Regions from separate parts of the Teredinibacter haidensis genome, predicted to be linked through region 1. Evidence: predicted binding sites of a transcription regulator. Region 1 holds the regulator's gene; each other region holds the start of a gene.
The links. Region 1 encodes sigma-54, which starts transcription at its own class of promoters, with help from an activator protein. Its sites were predicted from a motif close to TGGCACANNNNTTGCNNT; they were not measured.
Positions count from the first base shown of each region.

Region 2: a site for sigma-54 is predicted at 3,654-3,671, ahead of H5715_RS08965 (chemotaxis protein CheW). Genes of this name have one in related genera too.
Region 3: a site for sigma-54 is predicted at 2,662-2,679, ahead of H5715_RS19415 (putative urea ABC transporter substrate-binding protein). Genes of this name have one in related genera too.

Region 1 is NZ_CP060084.1:3,294,214-3,302,176, reverse strand. Features, by position in the region: gene H5715_RS13185 (carbon-nitrogen hydrolase family protein) at 1-36, shown strand, start outside; gene yjgA (ribosome biogenesis factor YjgA) at 222-734, opposite strand; gene mgtE (magnesium transporter) at 738-2,102, opposite strand; gene H5715_RS13170 (HPr family phosphocarrier protein) at 2,193-2,462, opposite strand; gene rapZ (RNase adapter RapZ) at 2,503-3,375, opposite strand; gene ptsN (PTS IIA-like nitrogen regulatory protein PtsN) at 3,465-3,917, opposite strand; gene H5715_RS13155 (RNA polymerase factor sigma-54) at 4,102-5,592, opposite strand; gene lptB (LPS export ABC transporter ATP-binding protein) at 5,775-6,500, opposite strand; gene lptA (lipopolysaccharide transport periplasmic protein LptA) at 6,519-7,031, opposite strand; gene lptC (LPS export ABC transporter periplasmic protein LptC) at 7,045-7,680, opposite strand; gene H5715_RS13135 (KdsC family phosphatase) at 7,683-7,963, opposite strand, start outside.
Region 2 is NZ_CP060084.1:2,320,123-2,328,085, reverse strand. Features, by position in the region: gene H5715_RS08990 (protein-glutamate methylesterase/protein-glutamine glutaminase) at 1-155, shown strand, start outside; gene H5715_RS08985 (flagellar motor protein) at 167-907, shown strand; gene H5715_RS08980 (flagellar motor protein MotB) at 930-1,796, shown strand; gene H5715_RS08975 (ParA family protein) at 1,881-2,687, shown strand; gene H5715_RS08970 (chemotaxis protein CheW) at 2,684-3,616, shown strand; gene H5715_RS08965 (chemotaxis protein CheW) at 3,756-4,238, shown strand; gene H5715_RS08960 (DUF2802 domain-containing protein) at 4,235-4,657, shown strand; gene H5715_RS08955 (hypothetical protein) at 4,647-5,183, shown strand; gene H5715_RS08950 (YciK family oxidoreductase) at 5,200-5,964, opposite strand; gene H5715_RS08945 (HAD family hydrolase) at 6,008-6,670, opposite strand; gene ubiG (bifunctional 2-polyprenyl-6-hydroxyphenol methylase/3-demethylubiquinol 3-O-methyltransferase UbiG) at 6,667-7,386, opposite strand; gene H5715_RS08935 (TRZ/ATZ family hydrolase) at 7,389-7,963, opposite strand, start outside.
Region 3 is NZ_CP060084.1:4,770,684-4,778,646, reverse strand. Features, by position in the region: gene H5715_RS19425 (TonB-dependent receptor) at 1-808, opposite strand, end outside; gene H5715_RS19420 (SMP-30/gluconolactonase/LRE family protein) at 1,373-2,305, opposite strand; guanidine-I (ykkC/yxkD leader) riboswitch at 2,732-2,876, shown strand; gene H5715_RS19415 (putative urea ABC transporter substrate-binding protein) at 2,935-4,038, shown strand; gene H5715_RS19410 (ABC transporter permease) at 4,100-4,930, shown strand; gene H5715_RS19405 (ABC transporter ATP-binding protein) at 4,936-5,739, shown strand; gene H5715_RS19400 (urea amidolyase associated protein UAAP1) at 5,740-6,471, shown strand; gene H5715_RS19395 (urea amidolyase associated protein UAAP2) at 6,468-7,106, shown strand; gene uca (urea carboxylase) at 7,231-7,963, shown strand, end outside.

The DNA.
Region 1 (7,963 bases):
CAGAAAATGCCTGTAGGACAGCATCACCGTTTTTAACGCTTAACATATTCCTCAGTAATTGCAGACAAAATTTAAAGAGGTATAGCCTTTCGCTACTTGGCTGTCAGTAATGCTCTCCATCAATATTGTGTGGTAGTGGCAGCCGGGGAGATTAAGGCTGCCGCACAACATCTTAAGTTCATGGGCGTAGGTAAGATCTCTCTAGTAAAGTCGTTACCTCTTTAATCTTCAAAACAATCCCGAATAAACTTAAACAATTTACGCGTACTGACGGGTGGTTTTTGCTGTGAACGCTCTTTCTGGCTGGCGCGGATTAGCTGGCGCAGCTGTTGGCGGTCGCAAAGGGGAAATTGTTCGATAAATTCCGGCAGAGCCTTTTCGTCTACTAGTAAACGGTCTCGCCACCGTTCCATTTGATGGTGCAGTTGCACTGACTGATGTTGTTTTTCCATCAGTTTTTGGTAGGCCTGCTCAATAGCTTCGCCATCGGCGGCGCGCATGAGCTTGCCAATAAACTGCATATGCCGCTTTCGGCCGCTGTGATGGGTAATGCGCGGGGCTTCTTCGATGGCTTTGCGCAGTTTGTCGTCCATGGGGATTTGCGCCTGCTGGGAGGCCTTTAGCTCGGTGATTTTTACCCCCAGTTCCTGCAGAGCCTGCATTTCCTGCTTAACTCGTGTTTTGCTTTTTCCGAACTCGCCGTCGTCAAAATCTTCGTATTCGTCTTCAGTCATTGTTTAACCGTAAAAGTAAGTCGCCAATCCCAGGAAGGCGAAAAAGCCTACCACATCGGTGACGGTGGTAAGGGTTACGCCTCCGGCTAGCGCGGGATCGATTTTCATTGCTTTGAGTGTAACCGGCAGTAGTGCGCCGGCGAGGGCCGCCGTTACCAGGTTGATAACCATGGCGGTACTTAAAATAATGGCTATGGTGATATCGTCAAACCACCAGGCAGCAAGGGCCGCCATCACTGCAGCCCAGAGCACACCGTTTACCAATCCTACCCGCACCTCACGGGAGAGTAACCAGCCCAGGTTGCTGGAACCAATATGGCCCAGTGCCATACCGCGAATGACCACGGTAAGGGTTTGCGAACCGGCAACCCCTCCCATACTGGCGACAATGGGCATTAGAACCGCGAGCGCTACGACTTTATCGATCGTTGCATCGAATAGACTGATCACGGAGGACGCCAAAATGGCAGTGAGCAGGTTGATTCCCAGCCAGACAGCGCGACGCGGGATGGAGCGTCCAACGGTGGCGAAGGTGTCTTCGTCTTCATCCAGACCTGCGAGGCTCATCAATGAGTGATCGGCGTCTTCGCGAATTACGTCTACCACGTCATCGATGGTGATTCGGCCCAGCAGCTTGCCCTGATCGTCCACGACAGGAGCGGAGACCCAGTCGTGCTGTTCGAACAGTTTAGCGACGTCCTTATCGGACATGCCGGCGGGAATGGCGTTGGTATCGGTCACCATAACTTCGCGCACGGTTACGCTGGGGTCGTTGGTGAGCAGTGTGCTCAACGGTAGCAGGCCCAGGTAGTCGTCTTTGCGGTTGACCACAATAAGGCTGTCGGTAGATGGCGGCAGCTCGGTGTGGCGGCGTAGGTAGCGTAGTACGACGTCTAATGTGAAACGTGGACGTACGGTAATGGTATCGGTGTTGGTCAGGCCTCCGGCGGTTTCCTCGTCGTAGGCGATTACGGCCTCAATACGGCCGCGATCCTGGTCGGACATAGCTTCCAGTACTTCCTGGATAACCTTTTCCGGGAACTGCTGGAGGATATCCACGACATCATCAGTATCTAGGCCTTCGGTCAGCTCCACCAGTTCTTCGGTGTCCATCTTCTTGAGGAAGACACTCTGTACATCAACAGACAGCTCTTCCAGCACCTCACCGGAAATATCTTTTTCGATCAGTTCCCACAGAACGGTTCGCGAGGCCGGCGGGGAGGATTCGATGAGTCGCGCGATTTCCACCGGGCGCAACCCATTAAGCATGCGTCGAACCTGGCGGAAGGTGCCGCTGTCCAGCAGCGCCTGCACCTTGCTTAGGTGGGCGTGAGGTTGGTTTTCGATATGTTCGACGGCCTGCGGCATTGCGTTGTCCGATTTTGGGTCGAGTGTTTTGAGTTGCGGAAATTGTAGCCTTTTCAAAGGCTTCCGCAAATCACTTAATTTTGAAATGTATTATTCGGCTTCGTCGAAACGATTGTTGATAAGCTCGATTAGGGCGCCCATTGCGGCTTCTTCGTCTTCACCATCGGTGCGCAGCGTAATATCTGTGCCCTTGGACGCGGCCAATAACATCAGAGACATAATACTTTTGGCGTCGGTAGCTTTTCCCTTAGCGACAACTTCAATACGGGAAGAGAAACGATTGGATAGGTTGGCCAGCTTTGTTGCAGCCCGGGCGTGCAGTCCGAGTTTATTGATAATTTGAATCTGCTTTTCCTGCATAGAGTTTCCACTGCTCCGTGTTAGGGTCTACGAGCCGACCCTAATGACCGGGTACATTTTCCAGTTGGCGATGGCGTGTTTGTACATTGGTATAGTCGCCTTTAAGTGTTTTGGCGAGTCTTTCGCACATATAGACAGAGCGGTGCCAACCGCCGGTACAGCCAATGGCGACCGTTAAATAGCTGCGGTTGTTACTTTCAAAATGTGGGATCCATTTGCGTACAAACTGCAGAATATCGTTATACATTTCTTCCACCTCGTTTTCTGCGTCGAGGAAGCTTATTACCGGAGGTTCCAGCCCGGTGTGGTCTCGCAATTGGGTACTCCAGTAAGGGTTGGGCAGGCAGCGTACATCAAAGACAAAGTCTACATCGACAGGTACGCCGTATTTGTAGCCAAAGGATTTAAACATTAGTGCCATGCCTTTGGTGTCAGAACCCACGACAATATGTTTGATGGCACTGCGCAGCTCATGCAGGCTCAGGTGGCTGGTATCGATGGTGACATCTGCGGCGGCGGCAATGGGCTGCAGTATGCTTTTTTCCCGTGAGATGGCTTCGTTCAAACCGATAAACTCATCGGAGAGCGGGTGTCTGCGGCGGGTTTCACTAAAGCGCTTAAGCAGTATTTCTCGGGAACTGTCGAGAAAAACAATTTGGTATTCACTGCGTTCAATACCGGAGCTATCTATCAGCTCGGCGAGTTTGCTGAGGTCACCGTAGATATTGCGCGCATCAATCCCTATCGCAAAGCGCTGCTCTTCACTGCTGATGCGGTCGCCGATCTGCTCGATTAAAGCGGGCAGCAGGTTGGCGGGTAAGTTATCAATACAGGTGAAACCCTCGTCTTCCAAGAGGTGTAGAGCAGAACTCTTACCTGAGCCAGATCTTCCGCTGAGTATAAGCAGGCGCATGGGTATATACCAAAGGGGGATAAAATCGTAAGCGTTGTACGGGTAAACCCTTACCCGCAGTGTGTAATTTTACTGATATTAGATGGTTATCAGTTTACACCAGCCGCGACACGAAACAATTCTTCATTGCTGCTGCAGGCTTTTAGTTTACGTGTGAAGTTCGGATTCTGTAAGGCTTCGGCAAGGGTGGCGAGAGTTTGAAGGTGTGAGTCTTCGGCATCTTCAGGGACAAGGATGGCGAAAATAACATCTACCGGGGCTCCATCGACGGCATCAAAATCGACGGGATGATCGAGAGTGATACAAGCACAGAGGGTTTGATTCGAAGCGGATAAACGGCAGTGGGGGATGGCGACGCCCTGGCCTATACCGGTCGAGCCTAAGCGTTCGCGGGCGATCAGGCATTGAAAGATGGTGGTTTCGTCTGTATCGGGTAGGTCGCTGGCGAATAGGCTGGCTAGGCTTTCCAGTACACGCTTTTTGCTGGCGTCGGTAGCTTTGGCTTTACAGCGTTCATCGGTAAGAATGGTTGATATCTGCATAGTAATAACGTTTTTACGTGTCCTTTCCAGCCGCGCGTAGTAAGCGCTTTTAGGAGGTATAAGGCGGAAACAGGAGCGATAACGCCCATGTTTGCGACCCGGAGCTGCAAACTGGCGCGCATTCTACCAGCATTCATTGAGGTTCCAAGTCGTTATCAGGACAGAAATCAAAAAAGCCTTGAATTTAAACCAGTCGCTTGCGTTCATTCGAGGGTGGTATGTGCAAGGATTCGCGATACTTTGCAATGGTTCGGCGCGCTACCTTAATACCCTGCTCGGCTAACAGTCCAGTAATTTTAGAGTCACTTAGCGGTTTCCGTGGGTTTTCTGCCGCCACAAGTTTTTTGATGATGGCGCGAATGGCGGTAGAGGAACATTCGCCGCCTGAATCGGTGGCGACGTGGCTGGAGAAAAAGTATTTCAGCTCAAAAATACCTTGGGGTGTGTGCATATACTTTTGGGTGGTTACACGAGAAATGGTGGATTCGTGCATCTCCACTATTTCAGCGACGTTGTGCAGCACCATGGGTTTCATTGCTTCCGGGCCGTAGTCGAGGAAGCCCTGCTGTTTTTCCACAATACAGGTGGATACTTTGAGTAAGGTTTCGTTGCGGCTTTGCAGACTTTTCAGAAACCAGCGGGCTTCCTGCAGATTGTCGCGTAGAAAGGTGTTGTCTGAGCTGGAGTCGGCACGTTTGACGAGGGAGGCGTAGCTGGTATTAATGCGCAGCTTGGGTGCGATATCGGGGTTGAGTTGTACCATCCAGCGGTTATTCACTTTGCTGACGAAAACGTCTGGCACGACATACTCGGTTTCGTCGCTGCCTATGGATTCCCCTGGGCGTGGGTTTAGGCTTTGAATGACGCGAATGGCGGCCTGTAGTTCGGGCTCTTTTATGCGCAGTTTTCGCATCAGTTGTTTGAAGTCGCGGCCGCCGAGCAGGTCCAAATAATCATTAACCAGAGCTTTGGCGTGGGTAATATCAAGGGTGTCACTTTGCAACTGTCGCAGCTGAGTTAGCAGACATTCGCGGATATCCTGGCTGAGTACGCCAGGAGGATCGAACTGTTGAACCCTATGTAGAACTGCCAGCATTTCGTCCATCTCAAGCTCTTCGTGGTGAGCTTGTAGGCCGGAGAACATGTCATCCAGCTTTTGCCCCAGCAATCCGTTCGGCTCTACGGCGTCGATTATCGTTTCCGCTATTTCCCTGTCCAGATCCGACATGGGAGTAAGGTTTAGTTGCCAGTGCAGGTGGTCTTGCAGGGTTTCGGCTGTGCCGCGACGAGATTCAAAATCGTAGTCATCCGAGTCTGGTTTGGCAAGGCCTGAGCCGCTGGGTGCGGTCTCGTAGATGTCGTCCCAACTGGTGTCGACGGCGAGATCGGTGGGAATGTTATCTTCGTTCCAGTCGGTATCGGGCTTTTCTGGCTTGTCGTCGCTATTCGTCGGGCTGGCTTCCTGACTCTGGCTATTTGGCGTTTCGCTTTGCTCTCCGCTGGTACCGGTATTTTCACCCTCTTCGGAGGTCTCGAGCATTGGGTTTGAGTCGAGAGCTTCCTGAATTTCTGCCTGAAGATCCAGCGTGGAAAGCTGCAAGAGACGGATGGCCTGTTGCAGCTGCGGTGTCATGGTGAGTTGTTGGCCGAGCTTTAGTTGGAGGGACTGCTTCATATGGCGACTACTAACTTCCCGTGAAAATTAGATCGGGCACCAATTGGCATTTGGGCTTGCTCGGAGTCGGTGCGGATTAGACGTAGTTTAGTCTCCGCCGTCGGGACAATCAATCCTTTTAAAGCAAAGATTGTGCCGGTAGATATGGCTGGCTGGCGGGTAATGTCAAGTATTGGCGCGACTTATAGCGTGAAGTGTTTCCCAAGGTAGACTTCACGTACCTTTTGGTTACTGAGAACGACTTCTGCGCTTCCTTCCGCAATAATGTGCCCTTCAGATACTATATAGGCTTTTTCACAAATATCGAGGGTTTCACGTACGTTGTGGTCGGTAATCAGTACGCCGATACCGCGCTGCTTCAAGTGTTGGACTATCTGCTTAATATCACTGACGGAGATGGGATCCACTCCGGCGAAGGGTTCGTCGAGCAATATGAATTGTGGCTCGGTGGCGAGAGCGCGGGCAATTTCAACGCGGCGGCGCTCGCCGCCGGAGAGGGCCATGCCCAAGCTGTCGCGAATATGCTGAATGTGGAACTCATTGAGCAGCTGTTCCATGGCTTCATGGCGCTGTTTTCGGCGCAAGTCTTTGCGGGTTTCTAAAATCGCCATAATATTATCGGCGACGGTCAGCTTGCGAAACACGGATGCTTCCTGGGGCAGGTAACCCAAGCCCTGGCGGGCTCGTTCATGCATAGACATATGGGTTACATCGGTATCGCCAATGGATATATCGCCGCGGTCTGCCTTAACGATACCGGCAATCATATAAAAGCAGGTGGTCTTTCCGGCCCCGTTGGGGCCGAGTAGACCGACAATCTGTCCATCCTCCACGGAGATGGAAACGTCGATTACAACTTTGCGGCCTTTGTAGCTCTTTGCTAGGTGGTGCGCGTGTAGTTTAGGCATTGGGGTGTTGGGTTCTCGTTATTCTTGCGGCTGTTCTTCAGTGGAAAGGGCTTTAGGGGGGATGACCATTTTTACCCGGCGGTCATCGCCGGAAGCATCGCTTTTTCCGCCCGCTTTTACCACGGCTCTTTTAACATCGTATTCAATGCGGTTGCCGCTCAGACTGGTCCCTTCCTGTTTAAATGCTGCGTTATCAATCAGAAACAGGGTTTCATCGGTAATGCGGTACTCAAGGCGATTAGCTTGCGCTGTAACTGCCTCCTGACCCTTTTTTGGGATTTGGCTCAAGCGAGCGGGTTTTCCTGTGGCGACAACCATGGAATAGTTGTCGTTACGGCCGTAGATAATGACCTTCGCTGCCGTAATTTTCATGCTGCCCTGTTCCACAATAACCTTGCCGGCGTACGTGGTCGTGCCGTTTTGGTCATCCAGTTCGGCGCTGTCGGCTTGAATACTTAAATCTTGAAAGCGGTCGTTGGGGAGGGCGAGACTATTGCCGCCCATGGATATCAGCAAAATAGTGCTAAACATTCGGCAAGCGAAATTATTCAGGTAGTGATTCAGTATCATCTCGGTTTGCTTGCGTAGGGTTTCTGTGAATCGCCTTCACTTTATTGTGGAGTTTGATTTTTCGTTGTCGAAAATCTGCGGTCATACCCACGGCATCTATCTCGCCGTAGGCCGAGTGTATTTTAACAGGCTCTTGCGTGTACGCGACTTTTTCTGCGGGATTTATTGTGAGTGAGCTGGTATTCAATTCTGTCGGCTGGATGTTGCTCAGCGTTTCCGATTGCCAGATACGTACATTATTCCACAGTGTAATTTGCTCGGTGTTTCTCACTAATTTTCCGTTTTCCGCCTCTACTTGCCAAGGCGCTTTTTCTTCATATATTTCAAAGCGAGGCTCAAAAATAAGGGTGTATTCTTCTGCTGAGGTTTTATTGTCGGCGCTTTCGACTCGATAGTGTTCCAGTTTGCTGGCGGTAAAAGAATAATCAAGTTTGCCTTGATCGCCAAAATGCTGAGTTGAAGCATCTTTAGCGACAGCATAGGGAAAGCTGTGGCCATCTTCGTCCTGCCATTTAGGTGGAGTCAGAATTTCCTCGGAAGAGTCCCACAGCATAACAATGGCGCTAATACCCAAACATATAAACAGTATGTATAGCCGGTTTTTAACCATGTTTAGCTCAAGTATTTATCTAAAGCGGCTTTGTAAGTGCCCTGCGCTTTCATAATAAGATCGCACGCCTCGCGCACGGCGCCTTCTCCGCCGTTAACGGAGCTTTGCCAGTGGGCATTTTCGACCACTTCGTGGTGGGCGTTGGCTACGGTTAACGCGAGGCCGACTTTACACATAACGGTTAGATCGGGGTAGTCATCACCCATAAAAGCAATATTTTCGAGTTCGCAGGGGTATTCTTCTAGTAACTCCTGCAGAGCAACAAATTTATCTTCGCGCCCTT
Region 2 (7,963 bases), 970 kb from region 1:
CGCGAATATTAAAAGACAAGGGGGCTGTCCTTTGGTCGCAGGATCAGGCGTCCTCTATTGTTTACGGTATGCCTGCGGCGGTTGCTAAAGCCAATTTGTCAGACGAGGTTCTGTCTTTGGGAGAATTCTCTTCTCGCTTAATCAGTGATTTGTAGCGGGAGGCTCGATGGATTTTCTTAGTGTCCTCGGCGTTATTATCGGGTTTGCTGCACTTCTCGGCGGAAACTTCCTGGAAGGCGGCTCATGGAACTCTCTTGCAAATGGTCCTGCAGCGATTATTGTCGTGGGCGGCACATTCGGAGCCGCTATACTGCAAACCCCGTTCAATGGTTTACGCAGGGCAATGTCTCTGTTTAAATGGATCTTCAAACCTCCTCGCCAAAAATTTCAGCTGGGCATAAAGCGTGTAGTTGGCTGGGCCAGATCTGCCCGTAAAGAGGGCCTCTTGGGCCTGGAAAATATTGCCGAGCGCGAAAGCGATGCCTTCTCCAAAAAGGGTTTACGTTTATTGGTCGATGGCAGCGAGCCAGATGTCATTCGCCATGTTTTGGAAACTGATCTGATTGTGGCTGAGCAGCGTGATCACGATGCCGTTCAGTTTTATGAAAGTATGGGCGGCTATGCACCGACTATAGGTATTATTGGTGCTGTCATGGGTTTGATTCACGTGATGCAGCATTTGGCTGACCCTGCAGAATTAGGGCCAGGTATCGCCGTTGCCTTTGTGGCAACGATTTACGGCGTTGCTTTTGCCAACTTATTATTATTACCGATCGCCAACAAATTAAAATCCTGCATTAAAGAACAGTCTCAGTTTCGTGAGCTGCTGATAGAAGGCATTATTGCTATTGCCGACGGCGAAAACCCAAAAGCGATCGAAATGAAACTAAGTGGATACCTCCACTAGCGTGGTCGCTTCGGAACGTGCCATGAGACGACGCAACCCTATAGAAACCAAAATTAACCACGAACGCTGGTTGGTCTCCTATTCCGATTTTGTTACGCTGCTGTTCGCATTTTTTGTGGTGATGTACTCCGTATCACAGGTCAACGAGAATAAATACCGTATATTGTCCAGCACGCTTCAGTCTGCTTTTTCTTCGCAGGCGGGTCAGCCGGTAGATGCCCAGCAGCAAACCGAGCTGGTGTCACTGGATAGCCTGGAAGCGGAACTGGAAACCTTGTTAGAAAAGATGATTATTGACGGCTCGGTGTCTGTTTGGGGAAATGAAGACTGGGTCGAGCTGGAGATTAACGCCAACTTGCTGTTCAATTCGGGCAGTGCAGACCCAAGCGCTGAAGCTAAGCAGATATTTGCCGATGTCGCTGACGTACTTGCCCCATTTCAAAATGCCGTAGCGGTTAGCGGCCACACGGATAACATTCCCATACGAACCGAGCGCTACCAAAGTAATTGGCAGTTGTCTTCCGCGCGAGCCGTTGCGATAGTCAATTTATTGGCATACACCGGTGTTGACCCGACGCGCTTATCGGCTACTGGCTATGGTGAATATCAACCGGTTGATGACAACTCAACTGCACAGGGGCGTGCGAAAAATAGACGGGTGGTATTGCGCGTTGCGCGCAGCAAGGCAGAAACACCTCGGGAAGGCGCGGCGCGTGTGATGGCTGAATCCGGCGAAGCGATATTGCCGGATATGGAAGAGCAGGTGCAGCCGTTAGCTCCTGATGCAATGGAAGAACCGCAAGGAGGGCTTCAGGAAAACGTTATCGAGCCGATAAAACTCCCTAACGGAGGCTTGTTATTCACCAGTGACCCAAAAGGAAGAGGGTAAGGCACGGTAATTGCCTTGTATGGGCTATTGTGGGAAAAAGCTTTTTATCTTCTGGATTTTTGACATTTTTTATCGGGTAACTTCGTGCAGGTTTGGACAGTCGCAAATCAAAAAGGTGGCGTGGGTAAAACGACCACCAGTATTGCTCTTGGTGGTTTGGCTGCCGAGCAGGGTAAGCGTGTTTTGCTGGTCGACCTCGATCCGCACGGTTCTCTTACCAGCTACTTTCGACAAAATCCGGACACCCTCACTGAATCAACTTTCACCTTGTTTGAGCAGCGTGCGCATATTACGCATAACCTGGTCGAAAAAATTACGCTGACTACACCGTTTTCGGGTTTGCACGTGTTACCAGCGTCAACCCCACTGGCAACACTGGAAAGAAAAGCAATTGGTGATGGCATGGGCTTGGTGTTGTCCAAAAGTTTATCGACTATTTTCGACGAGTATGAGCTGGCGATTATAGATTGCCCGCCACAGTTGGGGGTGTTAATGGTGAACGCGATCGCCGCCTGCAGTCGATTAATTATTCCCGTGCAAACCGAATTCCTGGCAATCAAAGGTTTGGAGCGAATTTTACATACCCTGAATATGATGAAACGTTCGCGCAAGAGCGAATTGTATTACCACATTGTGCCGACCATGTATGATCGAAGAACACAGGCCAGTGTGACCAGCCTGCGTACAATTCGTAATAACTTCGGCGAAGAGGTGTGGGCGGGGAAAATACCCATTGATACCCGTTTGCGCGATGCCAGTAAAGCGGGTATGCCACCGCATCTTTTTGATGCTTCATCCCGCAGTGTGTTGGCTTACCGTTCCTTGTTTCAGTTTTTGGAGAGCGGCGGAAAAGTTTGTAAAAAAACGGCGACCAGTGGTGGTGAGTTATGAGTGACGGCAGTAATCAGGATTCTCTGCTGGATTATTTTACCGAACTGTTGCGGGATGACGACATTGCGGTTGAAGATAACCCAAAAGTTAACGCTAAGCCCTCTTCTGTTCAACTGTCAGAGAAACCACTTCAGCCTCCTGAGGTCAGTTCTCTTCGGGTTCAGCCCAAGCCGGTTAATAAGCGACCTGTAGCAGAGCAACCCGTTGCTAAGTTGGCAGAGCTGGAGGCATTGAAGCGCAAGCAACTCCAGGCCTTGCTAACCAAGCGTATGCCAGATTTATCTATACCTGTGCCAGAAAAAACTCCGCAGTTGCAGACAGAGGTCAAGGTAAAGGTGCTCTCTCCAGAGCAGAAAATTGAACAGGAAATGCGGATAAAACTAGGGTCTCCTGAGCTTACCGAGCCAGCGCTAGAACAGCCCGCAGGCGAATTGAGAGAAAGCGTTAATGCCGTGTTGGAGTGGGCGGAAAATGGCAGGCCGCAGTGGGCGCAGCAACGTTTTGATGTGCTTCTATTTGAGGTTTCGGGTCTAACACTGGCGGTGCCGCTGATTGCACTGGGGCAGATACAAAATATTGGTGATGAACTCACGCCCGTTTTTGGTCAGTCCGATTGGTTTATGGGCTTACTGAATACGCCAAACGGGCAAATACGGACTTTGAACACAGCGCTTTTCGTGATGCCGGAAAAATATTCAGACTCTTTTCTCGGGGCGGCAAAATACGTTATCTCAATTGATGGGTTGCCCTGGGGGCTGGCGGTAGATTCGGTGAACCAACCCATCTCTCTGGACCCGGATGAGGTCAAGTGGAGGACACAGCGTACCAGCCGACCATGGTTGGCAGGTACGGTAAAGTCCGCCATGTGTGCTCTTATCGATATCCCCCAAATGGGAGCTATGCTTCAGGCATCAGAACAAAAGACTTAAACGCGCTTGAGCTAGGTTAAAAAAAACGGCTATTTGCTGGCATAGAAGCTGCTGTTAACTATATTAAAAGGTATATCTGACGCCGCAAGGCTGAATATTGACGCCTGCTGTATTGCAATAGGCATGAGGAACAGAATCAATGGCAACAAATTCCAGCATGAATAAATCCAGTGAGGATCCTGTACTCCAGTGGGTTACCTTTAAATTGGCCGGTGAAACCTACGGGGTTAACGTAATGCAAGTGCAGGAAGTCTTGCGTTACACCGAAATTGCCGCCGTCCCCGGAGCGCCCAGTTATGTTATAGGCATAATCAACCTGCGGGGTAACGTCGTTACGGTAATCGATACGCGTGAGCGTTTCGCGCTGCCGCCGGGTGAAGTTACTGATAATACCCGTATTGTAATTATCGAGGCGGATAGCCACGTGGTGGGCATATTGGTTGATAGCGTTGCGGAGGTGGTGTATTTGCGCCAATCTGAAATCGAAACAGCCCCCAACGTTGGCAACGAAGAAAGCGCTAAATTTATCCAGGGCGTTTGTCACAAGAACAAGGAGCTACTGATTCTGATCGAGTTGGACAAGTTATTGACGGACGACGAGTGGGCTGAGATAGAAGCATGAGTTTTTTGGCACAACACTTCAGTGGAGATTCAGCGGTTTTGGCCTGGTTGGTCATTGGCGCTCTTCTCGTTGCCATTTTGGCAATGCTGATGGTGGTTGTGTCCTACGTTGGCAGCCGCAGGGAACTGCAGCAGTTAGCGACCAAGCTGCAAATAATGGAAAAGCAGGCGGGTTTAATGAGCTCCGGGTCTTTGGGGCTTGGCCAGCGTCTAATTTCCCTCGAAAAAAAGCTGCATAGCCTTCAGGAACAGCAGCACGATATTCGACAAAGTGATCTGGAGTTTTCCTACACTCAGGCTCAGAAATTGATAGAGCAGGGGATTGATGCTCAAACCGTCGCCGCAAACAGTGGCCTGTCAGCGTCTGAGATTGGCCTAATGCAAATGTTGCACAAACAAGCGCGCGAACATGTGGCATAAGCGGTTATTCTTTTTCTATGTTATTTTTTCAGTCGCCTTTCTGGCGTCCTGTTCTGTTTCCACGACAACGTCCTTTAATGATGCGGAAGGTCGAATACCTGATGATTTTTTTTATGAAATTCGCCGTGGTAAAACCACCGAGCACTGGATTGAATCACAGTTGGGCAAACCGCTAATCGTACAGCAGGGGCCTGGTAGCAAGCAGATCTCTACCTATCGCTTAACCCGCGCACATAAAAAGCACGCAGATCTACTGGTGTTGTTACGCTATAACGGCGAAAAACGCGAGGTGGAATATTTCCACGTATTTTATGAAGAGGCTGTTGTCAGGCGTCACTGGAGAGATGCGTTTTCGGAAGTACAGGTCGACCGTTATTTTGGCAAACCCAAAAAAAACAAGGCGGAGATAAAGGCGGTGGACACGCCACCATCGACTACGCCGATTCCGGAAGGTGTTCCAGAAAATTATTCCGATCAAAGTCTAATGCCACAGCCCATTATTGAGCAGAAGGGCATTAGCCTGTAAAACAGGGCTGCCCAACCTATTTTGGCTGGGCATTAAACTGTTGGCCGTTTACCCCTTCGCTGTCTTTCCCCATCAAAAATAAATAACGATTCATCAATGTTTCTGCCGTAGCGAGTGTTGATGGATCCTCAGCAGGGTATGCAGTGGCGCGCATTTTTGTGCGGGTGGCGCCGGGATTAATGGAATTGATTCGAATCGACTTTTTACCATCGAATTCGTCCGCTAGCGTTTCCATCAGGTTTTCAGTTGCCGCTTTGGAGGCTGCATAGGCGCCCCAAAAAGCACGGCCCTGGATGCCTACGCCAGAACCGGTAAATACAACGCTGGCGCTTCCGGAGTTTTGCAGCAGTGGCAACAGCGTTTTGGTTAAAACGAATGGCGCAGTGACGTTAACCTGAAAGATTTTTTGCCATTCTGCCAGTGAGTAGTTGGCTATCGGGGTTCGCGGGCCGAGTTCACTGGCGTTGTGTAGCAATCCATCGACACGACCAAATTCATTTTCCAGTACATTGCACACTTCAATAAAATCCTGCTCGGCAGCACCTTCAAAGTTCATGGGGATGATGGCGGGTTTAGGCCAGTTGTTGTCCTCGATTTCATCGTAAACGGTTTCAAGCTTTGTCAGCGTTCTGCCCAACAATATGACAGTGGCGCCTGCCTCGGCAAAAGCAAAAGCGGCCGCTTTACCAATACCGTCACCGGCGCCGGTAACTAGAATAATTTTATTCTGTAATAAATTTTCCGGTGGCTGGTAGTGAGCGAGAGTTTTGGAGTCGATCATAATTGTGGTCCTGATCTGAATTTTTAAGGCCTGCTACAGGTGTCTACAAGTATGCCTTAAGAATGGGCCAGATCTCGCTGGCGTTGTTCACGGAATGGTCGGCATTCCAGTTTTCGTGGTGATCATTTGCATTGATATAGCCATAACCTGCGGCAATGGTAGGCATGCCGGCATTGATGCCGCAGAGAATGTCACGCTGGTGGTCGCCGATATAGATTGCATCGGCGGGATCGCAACTCACCTGTTGGCAGGCGAGATAGAGGGCATCGGGAGCGGGTTTACGTTCATTAACGTGCTCTGGGCACACAATGGAGGTGGGAGCAGAGAGAAATTCGAAAGACTCCATCAATGGTTCGGTATAGGCCCAAGGTTTATTAGTGACAATACCCCAGGGAATATCGGCACACGCGATTTGCGCTAACAAATTTTCGATGCCGTTAAAGGGCTCTGTGAGGGAAGCGAGATCCTGCAGATAAAACTGTAATAGCGCGCTTCGTAACTCATCAAAGCCTTCATCTTTCGGCGTTTTTCCAAACGCCAGATTCAACATGGCATTCGCCCCATCGGACACAACTCGACGAATAACCTCGAAGGGCAGGGGTTCTTGCTCCCTGGAGAGTAACAGGGTGTTCAATGCATTGGCTAGGTCGGGAGCGGTGTCCAGCAGGGTACCGTCCAGATCAAAAAATACAGCGGCTAAAGTCATTTTACTTTTCTTGCGTGTAGCAGATAATTAACATCGACATCGTTGGGGTTTAAACGATATTTTTTTGTTAAAGGGTTGTAGGTAATCCCGCAAATATCCTCGACCACCAATCCGGCATCGCGCGCCCAGGCGCATAATTCGGAAGGGCGAATGAATTTGCTGTATTCATGGGTGCCTTTGGGTAACAGCTTTAAGAGATACTCTGCGCCCAATATGGCAAACCCATAGGCTTTTGGATTGCGATTAATGGTCGAGAAGAATATGTCGCCACCGGGTTTCAGTAGTCTGGTACAGGCCTTAATGGCGCTGCCCGGATCGGGTACATGCTCAAGCATTTCCAGGCAAGTGAGTGTGTCGAAAGTTTCTGGGCTTTCCTGTGCAAAAGCCTCTGCCGTTGTTTGCAGGTATTCCACCTTGGCTCCAGATTCCAAGCCGTGAAGTTTGGCCACTTCCAGTGGCGCTGCACCCATATCAATACCGGTAACGTTGGCGCCTCGTTGGTAGAGGGCTTCACATAAAATACCGCCACCGCAGCCAACATCCAGTACATTTTTTTCAGCGACTTTTGCGCGTTCGTCAATATAGTTCGCGCGTAAGGGATTGATGTCGTGCAGGGGCTTAAATTCACCATTTAAATCCCACCAACGGCTAGCCATGCGCTCAAATTTGGCAATTTCACTTTCATCGACGTTTTGGGTGGCGGTAGTCGTGTTCATCATTACTCTCCGTCGTGTCCTTGAATAGTGTTTTGCCATTTCAGGGCATGGTTTTTTAGCTCGGTAGAATTCATTCTGGCCAGTGCATAGTCTTGCACTAGGTGTTCACCGGCTACCCAAAGGTTGGATACTCGACTGCCCGAAGCTGTGTAAACCAATTGGCTCAAAGGGTTGTAGAGAGGGGCGCTGGAGACACCCGAAAAATCTATGGCAATGATATCGGCCTGTTTTCCCGGTTCCAGCGAGCCAACCTGGTCTTCGATGCCTAAAGCTCGCGCGCCATTTATTGTGGACATTTCGATGGCAGTGGCAGCATCAATAGCCAATGGGTTTCCGGCAACCATTTTACCTAAAAGGGCGGCAGACTGGGATTCGGCAAACATATCCAAATCGTTGTTGCTGGCAGCGCCATCGGTACCCAGTGCGACATTGATAGTGTTGTCGAGCAAGGTTTGAGTCGGACAGTTGCCACTGGCCAGTTTCATATTGGATTGCGGACAGTGAATAACGTGCGCTCCACTCAGTTGAAGGATGTCTATATCGTTCGCGTCGAGTTGCGTCATATGGACGCACTGGG
Region 3 (7,963 bases), 1.5 Mb from region 1:
CGCCATCGCCATCAAGATCCAGCGGATCACCAGGCACGCGGGTGTCTTCATCGATAAATGCGAGATTGGTTTGCTCATACATTGAGTAGTTAGCAGCGTATGAATCCGAGGTATACAGGCTGGCAACAACAGCAAAGTTATCATCGTTGTCGTAACCCGCAATAGCGGCTACGCTGTAATCAGGGTCGCGCGTGTCAGTAGAGCCATCGCTTTGAGCGACGTCCATTGAGCGTGAGCCCATACCACCTTCAACGCGCAAACGGCCGGTAAAGCCGGCTTCAAGGTCAGATGGATTCAGGGTTTTAAGATCTACAACACCGGAGATTCCCCCGGCCAGTGTGCTGGCGGATTGTGACTTATACACATCCACGCCGCTAATCATATTGGCAGGCACATCGGAATAATTGGCACCAACACCCGTAATGGACATTGGGCTGAGGAACTGCTCTCCGTTCAACATCGTCAGCACCTGAGGCATACCACGAATATTCAGAGAAGTACCCTCACCGGCCTCTCGAGTGATTTGCACACCGGTTACACGTTGAAGCGAATCAGTAATAGTTGTATCTGGCAACTTACCTATATCTTCCGCAACGATCGAATCGACAACGTTTACATTGTCTCGTTTAAGATCGATGGCTTTCGCCTGGGATGCGCGAACACCAGTAACGATAACTTCTTCCTCTAGGAAGAAATCAGCATCGTCTGCTGCATCTTCTTGCGCGTAGAGTTGCGCACTGGAAAGTGCGCAACTTACAGCAAGCGCTATCGCCTTCTTTCTAAAAATGACACCACTGGGTTTGGTCATAGTTGAGCTTCCTCATGTTGTTATTTTGTAAATCGCCTGATCCAAACTTTTTGAGATCTGAAATCGATTAGATAAACATCTGATAGCCAGCCTTCTCCGTGAGATACATCAACCCGCTATATATAAGATATAGCAGGCCACTCGGTGCCGTGCTCGTATCGCATAACGTCCGATTACAATGCAGGTTAGTCCACATCTGGCCCCTTACAAACACATTGTTTATTGTTATAAACAGGCCACCCTTAGGCTACAGGTTGCCACGATTGTAACCGATTACACCGGTCGTTTACTAGCCTTTAATGGCACTGAATGCGTTGAATCAAATTTCGCTTTCTGGGTGACATTTTAGTAGCTTCGGAGGGGCTCGGCGCCTTTTCTGTAGCCAAAGAAAAGCTTAGCAGCTTTCAAGGAGCTTACATCTCAAATCGATCATAAGCCCCTGATAGCGCGCCAAAAAAACACTCGAAATGACGAATATTTGGAATTGTGCAGAGGAAGCAAGGTCGAGAACTCACCTGTTAGCGAAAGTCACGGCCAAAATGTGCCCTCTCAAGGCCGAACCTCTTACCTCGAAGAAAATGGCGAAACACCGACAGTGTTCAGTCGGACGGAATACACATTGTTCATACTGGTGATAAATAGTTGATTTAATGCTTTCCCAAAAAACGCCAAATTTGTTGGGCGTTGATCTAGCGCAAACCGGCCCAGGTAACGCCCCTCTCGATCAAACACCTGCACACCGTTATTCGTTGCAACATAAACATTGCCATCGACATCCTCAGCCATACCATCTGGCATAGCACTATCTATATCGTCAAGATTAAAGCGCGCAAAGCTCTTTTTGTCTGCAAGCTGCCCAGGCCCTACAACGCGATAGCGCCGAAACTCATCCGTCCCCATATCGACAACGTAAAGAAAACGCCCATTTTGCGAAAGTAGAACACCGTTGGGCTTATCCATATCGTTAATTAGAAGACGAGCGTCGCCATCTGCATTTACGTAGTAAACACCGTTGACTGGCTGCTTTCGGTGTAGCGTTTCGTTCCAGACAGGATCAGAGAAGTAAACGCCCCCGCTTTTATCTAACACCAAGTCATTTGGATGGTTAAAAGGCTTGCCTTCGTACTCGCCCGAAACGGTGACGACCTTACCCGTTTCGTTATTCAAGCGAACAATCCTGCCCGCACTCTGCTCGCAAACCCAAAGCAAACCGTCGGGAGAAAACCGCAGACCATTCGCATTTTGCGTATTCTCACGCACCAACTCAAAGGTGCCATGGACAATGTTGTAGCGATGAATTCGACTTTTATAAATTTCAGTAAAGTAGACAAAGTTACCGCCATCCCAGGTCGGGCCCTCGGTAAGCTGGTAGGGTTCAGCGTTCAACTGAGCAGGCTCTACCCCCTGCAGCAAAAGGGTGCCGTCCAAAGTATGGAGAGCTTTGCTTCCACAACCCGTCAAGAAAGCCAGCGTGACGGCAAAAATAAAAAATTTCATATTAAAGCACCCCTACAATCAAAAGCACAAGCAAGAACCCCCATGGTATGCACATAGAATATCACGCACGACTCGTTCCCACGCTCCAGAGAGGCAACGCAACCGGGGCGATGTACAGTGATATATAAATTCCCACCGAGAACAGCTGGAGCTAGTCAATTTATACCAGCGCAAAAACTGACTGCACCGGGAATTATCCCCGACAAAACCGAACAGCTTGTCATTGAAAGACGCCTACTCCTGTTATCGCTTTTGCGCGCCCCATATGCAAGCAAACCCACAACAAACGCCCCGTAATGGCGCAACAATAACCCTATTTTTTGCTTCAACTCGCCGCGACGCCGTATAAACCCGTCTGGCACTAGAATTGCTGTACCTCTGGCACACGAGGATTCAATGACACTACGTTGTTGAGGTTCCCGATTAACAATAGACAGCTAGGGTTCCGATCACCCGCAAGGTGATGACTGGTCCGAGAGCTATCGACCTTCCCTGCAAGGGCGCCCGGTATCAGATAGAACGGGGCGTTTGACTTTCGAAGGTTACACGGCGGGATAAAAGCCCGGGAGGTTATTAGCAATGTGGAATCATTGCGTCCTCTTTTTTCGTGTGACCCTAGGAGGTTAATCATGTCTATCAAAACAGTAACCCGTATTTTTCTTAGCTTTTCTCTCGCCTTTCTTTTTTCCTGTTCTGAAAAACCCGCTAGCCCCGAAACAACGTCTTCTACACTCACGGCAACGGCTGAAGCCGCAAAATTTAAAGTCTGCTGGTCTATTTATGTAGGATGGATGCCCTGGGATTTTGGCGCCCAAGAAGGCATCGTAAAAAAATGGGCCGACAAGTACGGCATCAAAATTGAAGTCACCCAAATTAACGACTATATCGAATCCATTAACCAGTACACAGCGGGTGAATACGACGGCTGTACCATGACAAATATGGATGCGCTAACCATACCTGCGGCGGGCGGAGTCGATACAACGGCATTAATTGTCGGCGACTTTTCCAACGGCAATGACGGTGTGGTACTTAAAAACAAAACCAGCCTCGAAGATATAAAAGGCCAAACCGTTAACCTAGTTGAACTCAGCGTATCTCACTATTTACTTGCACGCGGTTTAGAGTCGGTAGATCTTTCTGAAAAAGATGTAAGCGTAGTCAATATTTCCGATGCCGATATGGTTGCCGCCTACTCCACCGACGATGTTACTTCGGTAGTCACGTGGAACCCACTGCTTAGCGAAATCACTGCCTCCCCCAACGCCAATAAAGTTTACGACTCATCCAACATTCCCGGCGAAATTATCGACCTTATGGTAGTCAACACCAAAACACTGGCAGAAAACCCCGCACTTGGTAAAGCGCTGGTCGGAGCCTGGTATGAAATCATGGCGACTATGAGCGCGAAAACCGAAGACGGCGCTGCTGCTCGCACCTTCATGGGCACCGCCTCAGGTACAGACCTCGCCGGATATGACGCACAGCTCGCATCCACAAACATGTTTTATCAACCCGCTGATGCCGTTGCCTTTGTTAACAGCGAACAATTAAAAACCACCATGAAGTACGTTGCCGAATTTTCACATGCCCACGGACTACTCGGAGAAGGCGCCACCGACGCAAGCTTTATCGGTATCGAAACGCCCACGGGTATTTATGGCGACCCAGAAAATGTGAAGCTTCGTTTCGCGCCTGCCTACATGAAAATGGCACAAGACGGAACGCTTTAAGCGATAACCAACCCCAAAAAAAGCCACTGTTTCTGCGAATAGTATAAAGGCCCCCAACGGCATGAAAAAACTTATCAATCGACATCCATCGCGCCCGGTTCGCCGTCTTCTGGGGCTTCTTCCATTCGTGTTACTGCTACTGGTTTACCTCAGTGCTTCCAACGCACGCCTGGCTGAAAACCCCAACGACAAGTTACTGCCTGCGTTTAGTAGTTTTGCCGAAGCCATTGATCGCATGGCATTTCAACCCAACAAGCGATCAGGGGATTATTTACTCTGGAAAGACACCGCGAGCAGCTTGCGCCGCCTTGCCACCGGCGTTGCGATTAGTGCCGGTTTCGCCCTACTACTGGGTGTTTTGATGGGTGCCATTCCTTTTGTTCGCGCAAAACTTTCACCGCTGGTTACGGCCATTTCTCTGGTGCCGCCGATGGCGATGCTGCCCATTCTATTTATTATTTTTGGCCTGGGTGAAACGTCTAAGGTGGTATTAATTGTAATTGGTATTACGCCCTTTATGACCCGAGATATGCTACAGCGGGTTCAGGAAATTCCGGCAGAGCAGGTTATTAAAGCGCAAACCCTCGGCGCCAACACCTGGCAGATTATCTTGCGCGTTATTCTGCCACAGGTCATGCCACGCTTAATTTCAGCAGTGCGACTTTCGCTGGGTTCCGCTTGGCTATTTTTGATTGCGGCAGAAGCCGTAGCCGCAACCGACGGCTTGGGTTACCGCATTTTTCTCGTGCGTCGTTACCTGTCCATGGATGTGATATTACCCTACGTCGTATGGATTACCCTGCTCGCCTTTGTTATCGATTACCTATTGAAGTCGCTTTCTTTCTACCTATACCCCTGGTTTCACCGCCAGACAAGTAACGGGGAATCCTAAGCGCTATGTCTTATTTACATATTAAAAATCTGTGGAAAGAATTCGACGACCAAATTGTGCTTGAACAGCTAAACCTTACCGTTGAAAAAGGAGAGTTTGTTACCATCGTCGGCGCCTCTGGATGTGGCAAAACAACCTTCCTAAAAATGCTACTGGGTACGGAAACACCCAGCCGAGGCAGCATTTTATTGGATCAACACCCTATACCTGCCGAACCCAATGAAGAGCGCGGCATTGTATTTCAGCGTTACTCGGTATTCCCGCATTTAACCGTGCTACAAAATGTATTGCTGGCGAAAGAATTAGAAAGCAGCCCAATACTGGCGAAATTATTCGGCTCCGCCAAACGAAAAGCGCTGACAGAAGCGCGGCAAATGATCGCTGCCGTAGGGCTGGAACCTGCCACAGACAAATACCCCCATGAACTTTCTGGCGGTATGCAACAACGGCTTGCGCTGGCCCAATCGCTGATAAAAAAACCGCGTATTCTGCTGCTCGACGAACCCTTTGGTGCTCTCGACCCGGGTATCCGCGCAGATATGCACAAGCTGGTATTAACACTATGGCGAGAACATCAACTCACCATTTTCATGATCACTCACGACATAAAAGAAGGCTTTTCTCTGGGTACGCGCTTACTGGTCTTCGATAAAGACCGCTACGACCCGCAAGCACCAAACGCTTTCGGTGCACAAATCACCTACGATCTTCCCGTTGGAGAGATAAACCCTCAGCACTACAACGAAATAGACAAAACGCTCGTTCACGCGAACAAAAACGTTGCTCAAACGCTAGCAAAGGAGCACTAAATGTCCGACACACTCTATTCCTACATCTTGCCCCCCGCGAGTCACTGGTCCCTTAAAATACGCAAGGGGCTTACGCTTAAGCTTACCGATATTGACGGCGGTGCAAACCTAGGCATGATGTTTTACAACCCGGAAAACCTGCTGGAACGCTATAACGCACCAGACACATTAAAATGCCAACACACCTTCAAGCTTACCAAAGGCAACTGCCTCTATTCCGATATGGGCAGAATTTTCTGCTCAATCGTGGAGGATTCCCACGGTTGGCACGAATCGGTTTGCGGAAACTCCAGTAGAACACATGTGGAAAAAAAGTGGGGCGGCCTAAATTACCAAGAAGCCAATAACGATTGGCAACAAAATGGTTTTGACGCGTTCCTGGTCGAACTTACGAAATACGGCCTAAACGAAAGAGACATGGGCGCGAACCTGAATTTTTTTAGTAAAGTTGAAGCAGATTCCAACGGCGCCCTTAGCCTAGCGAATAATTCATCCGCGCCTGGAGCAACTGTTTCGCTGCGCTTTGAAATGGATACGCTAATCGTTATGCACTCTTGCCCTCACCCACTTAACGCACAAAAAGAGTACCCGCGAAAACCAATATTATGTGAGCTTTTTGAATCTTCTCCCGTTACCACAGACGACTACTGCAAAAATTTCAGGCCCGAAAACGACCGAGGTTTCGAAAACAATCGCCTTTACCATTTGGGTCTTGCGGGAGAATCACAATGATCAAAGAGAGCCCCTTAAACGCAGCCGACGCTATAGACTCCATCGTTATTCCGGCTGGCGACTACCTGCTGAAAAAAATAAGCCAAGGCCAAACCCTCCGCATTACCGATACCGAAGGGAACCAAGCGGCCGATACACTTTTCTATAACGTTGATAATATCGCCGAGCGCTATAGCGCTATGGATACCATTCGCGAGCAGGGCAATGTGTATCTTTCTGCGGGATCCCTCCTGCTATCCAATCTCGGCAACCCCATGCTGGAAATTACCGCCGACACCTGTGGACGCCACGACACATTAGGCGGCGCCTGCGCAACCGAAAGCAATACCGTGCGCTACGATCTCGACAAACGCTGTATGCACGCCTGTCGCGATAGCTGGATGCTGGCCATTGCAGAAAATAGCGAGCTGGGCTTATCCAAGCGCGACATCACCCACAATATTAATTTTTTTATGAACGTTCCCATCACTCCAGACGGCGGTCTAACGTTCGAAGATGGTATTTCCGCACCGGGAAAATACGTTGAGATGCAGGCGCGTATGGATATCTTTATTTTGATATCCAACTGTCCACAGCTAAATAACCCCTGCAATGGCTATAACCCAACACCAGTAGAACTGAGCATTTGGAATTAGATGTTTTTAGCTTTTGTTATAACGCTTTAGCACCAGCCAAACACCCAACAGCGTCACCCGGACGACCGGATTAAAACGTTTTATAAACGCAGGACGACCTGCATAAACATGAGTGAACTGGATCATGTTTAGCAAAGTACTTATCGCCAATAGAGGCGCAATTGCTAGCCGAATTATTCGCAGCTTAAAAAAGATGGGCATTCAATCCGTGGCCGTTTATAGCGAAGCGGATGCACACTCACTTCACGTAAGCCAAGCCGACCAAGCCTTTAGCCTTGGCCACGGCGCTGCCAGTGACACCTACCTTAACACCGCCAAAATTTTCGAAATTATTCAATCGGCAGGTGTCGACGCGGTGCATCCCGGTTACGGTTTTTTAAGTGAAAACCCGGAATTTGTTGCCCATTGCGCGAAAAGGGGTGTTACCTTTATTGGCCCTACACCAGAACATATGAACGCTTTTGGGCTTAAGCACAAAGCCCGTCACCTCGCCGAAACCAACAACGTACCACTGCTACCGGGGAGCCAGCTATTGGCATCGGTAGACCAAGCCGTAGCGACCGCAACAACCATTGGTTTTCCTATAATACTGAAAAGTACCGCCGGCGGCGGTGGCATAGGAATGCAGGTCTGCCGAAACGAAATCGAACTGAGCCAAAGTTTCGATTCGGTTAAGCGCCTGAGTGCAAATAACTTTTCCAACGATGGTGTTTTCGTCGAAAAATATATTGAATTCGCCCGACACATTGAAGTTCAAGTCTTTGGCGACGGTAAAGGTAATGCCGTTGCTTTCGGTGAAAGAGATTGCTCTACGCAACGCCGCCACCAGAAAGTGATCGAAGAAACTCCCGCCCCGA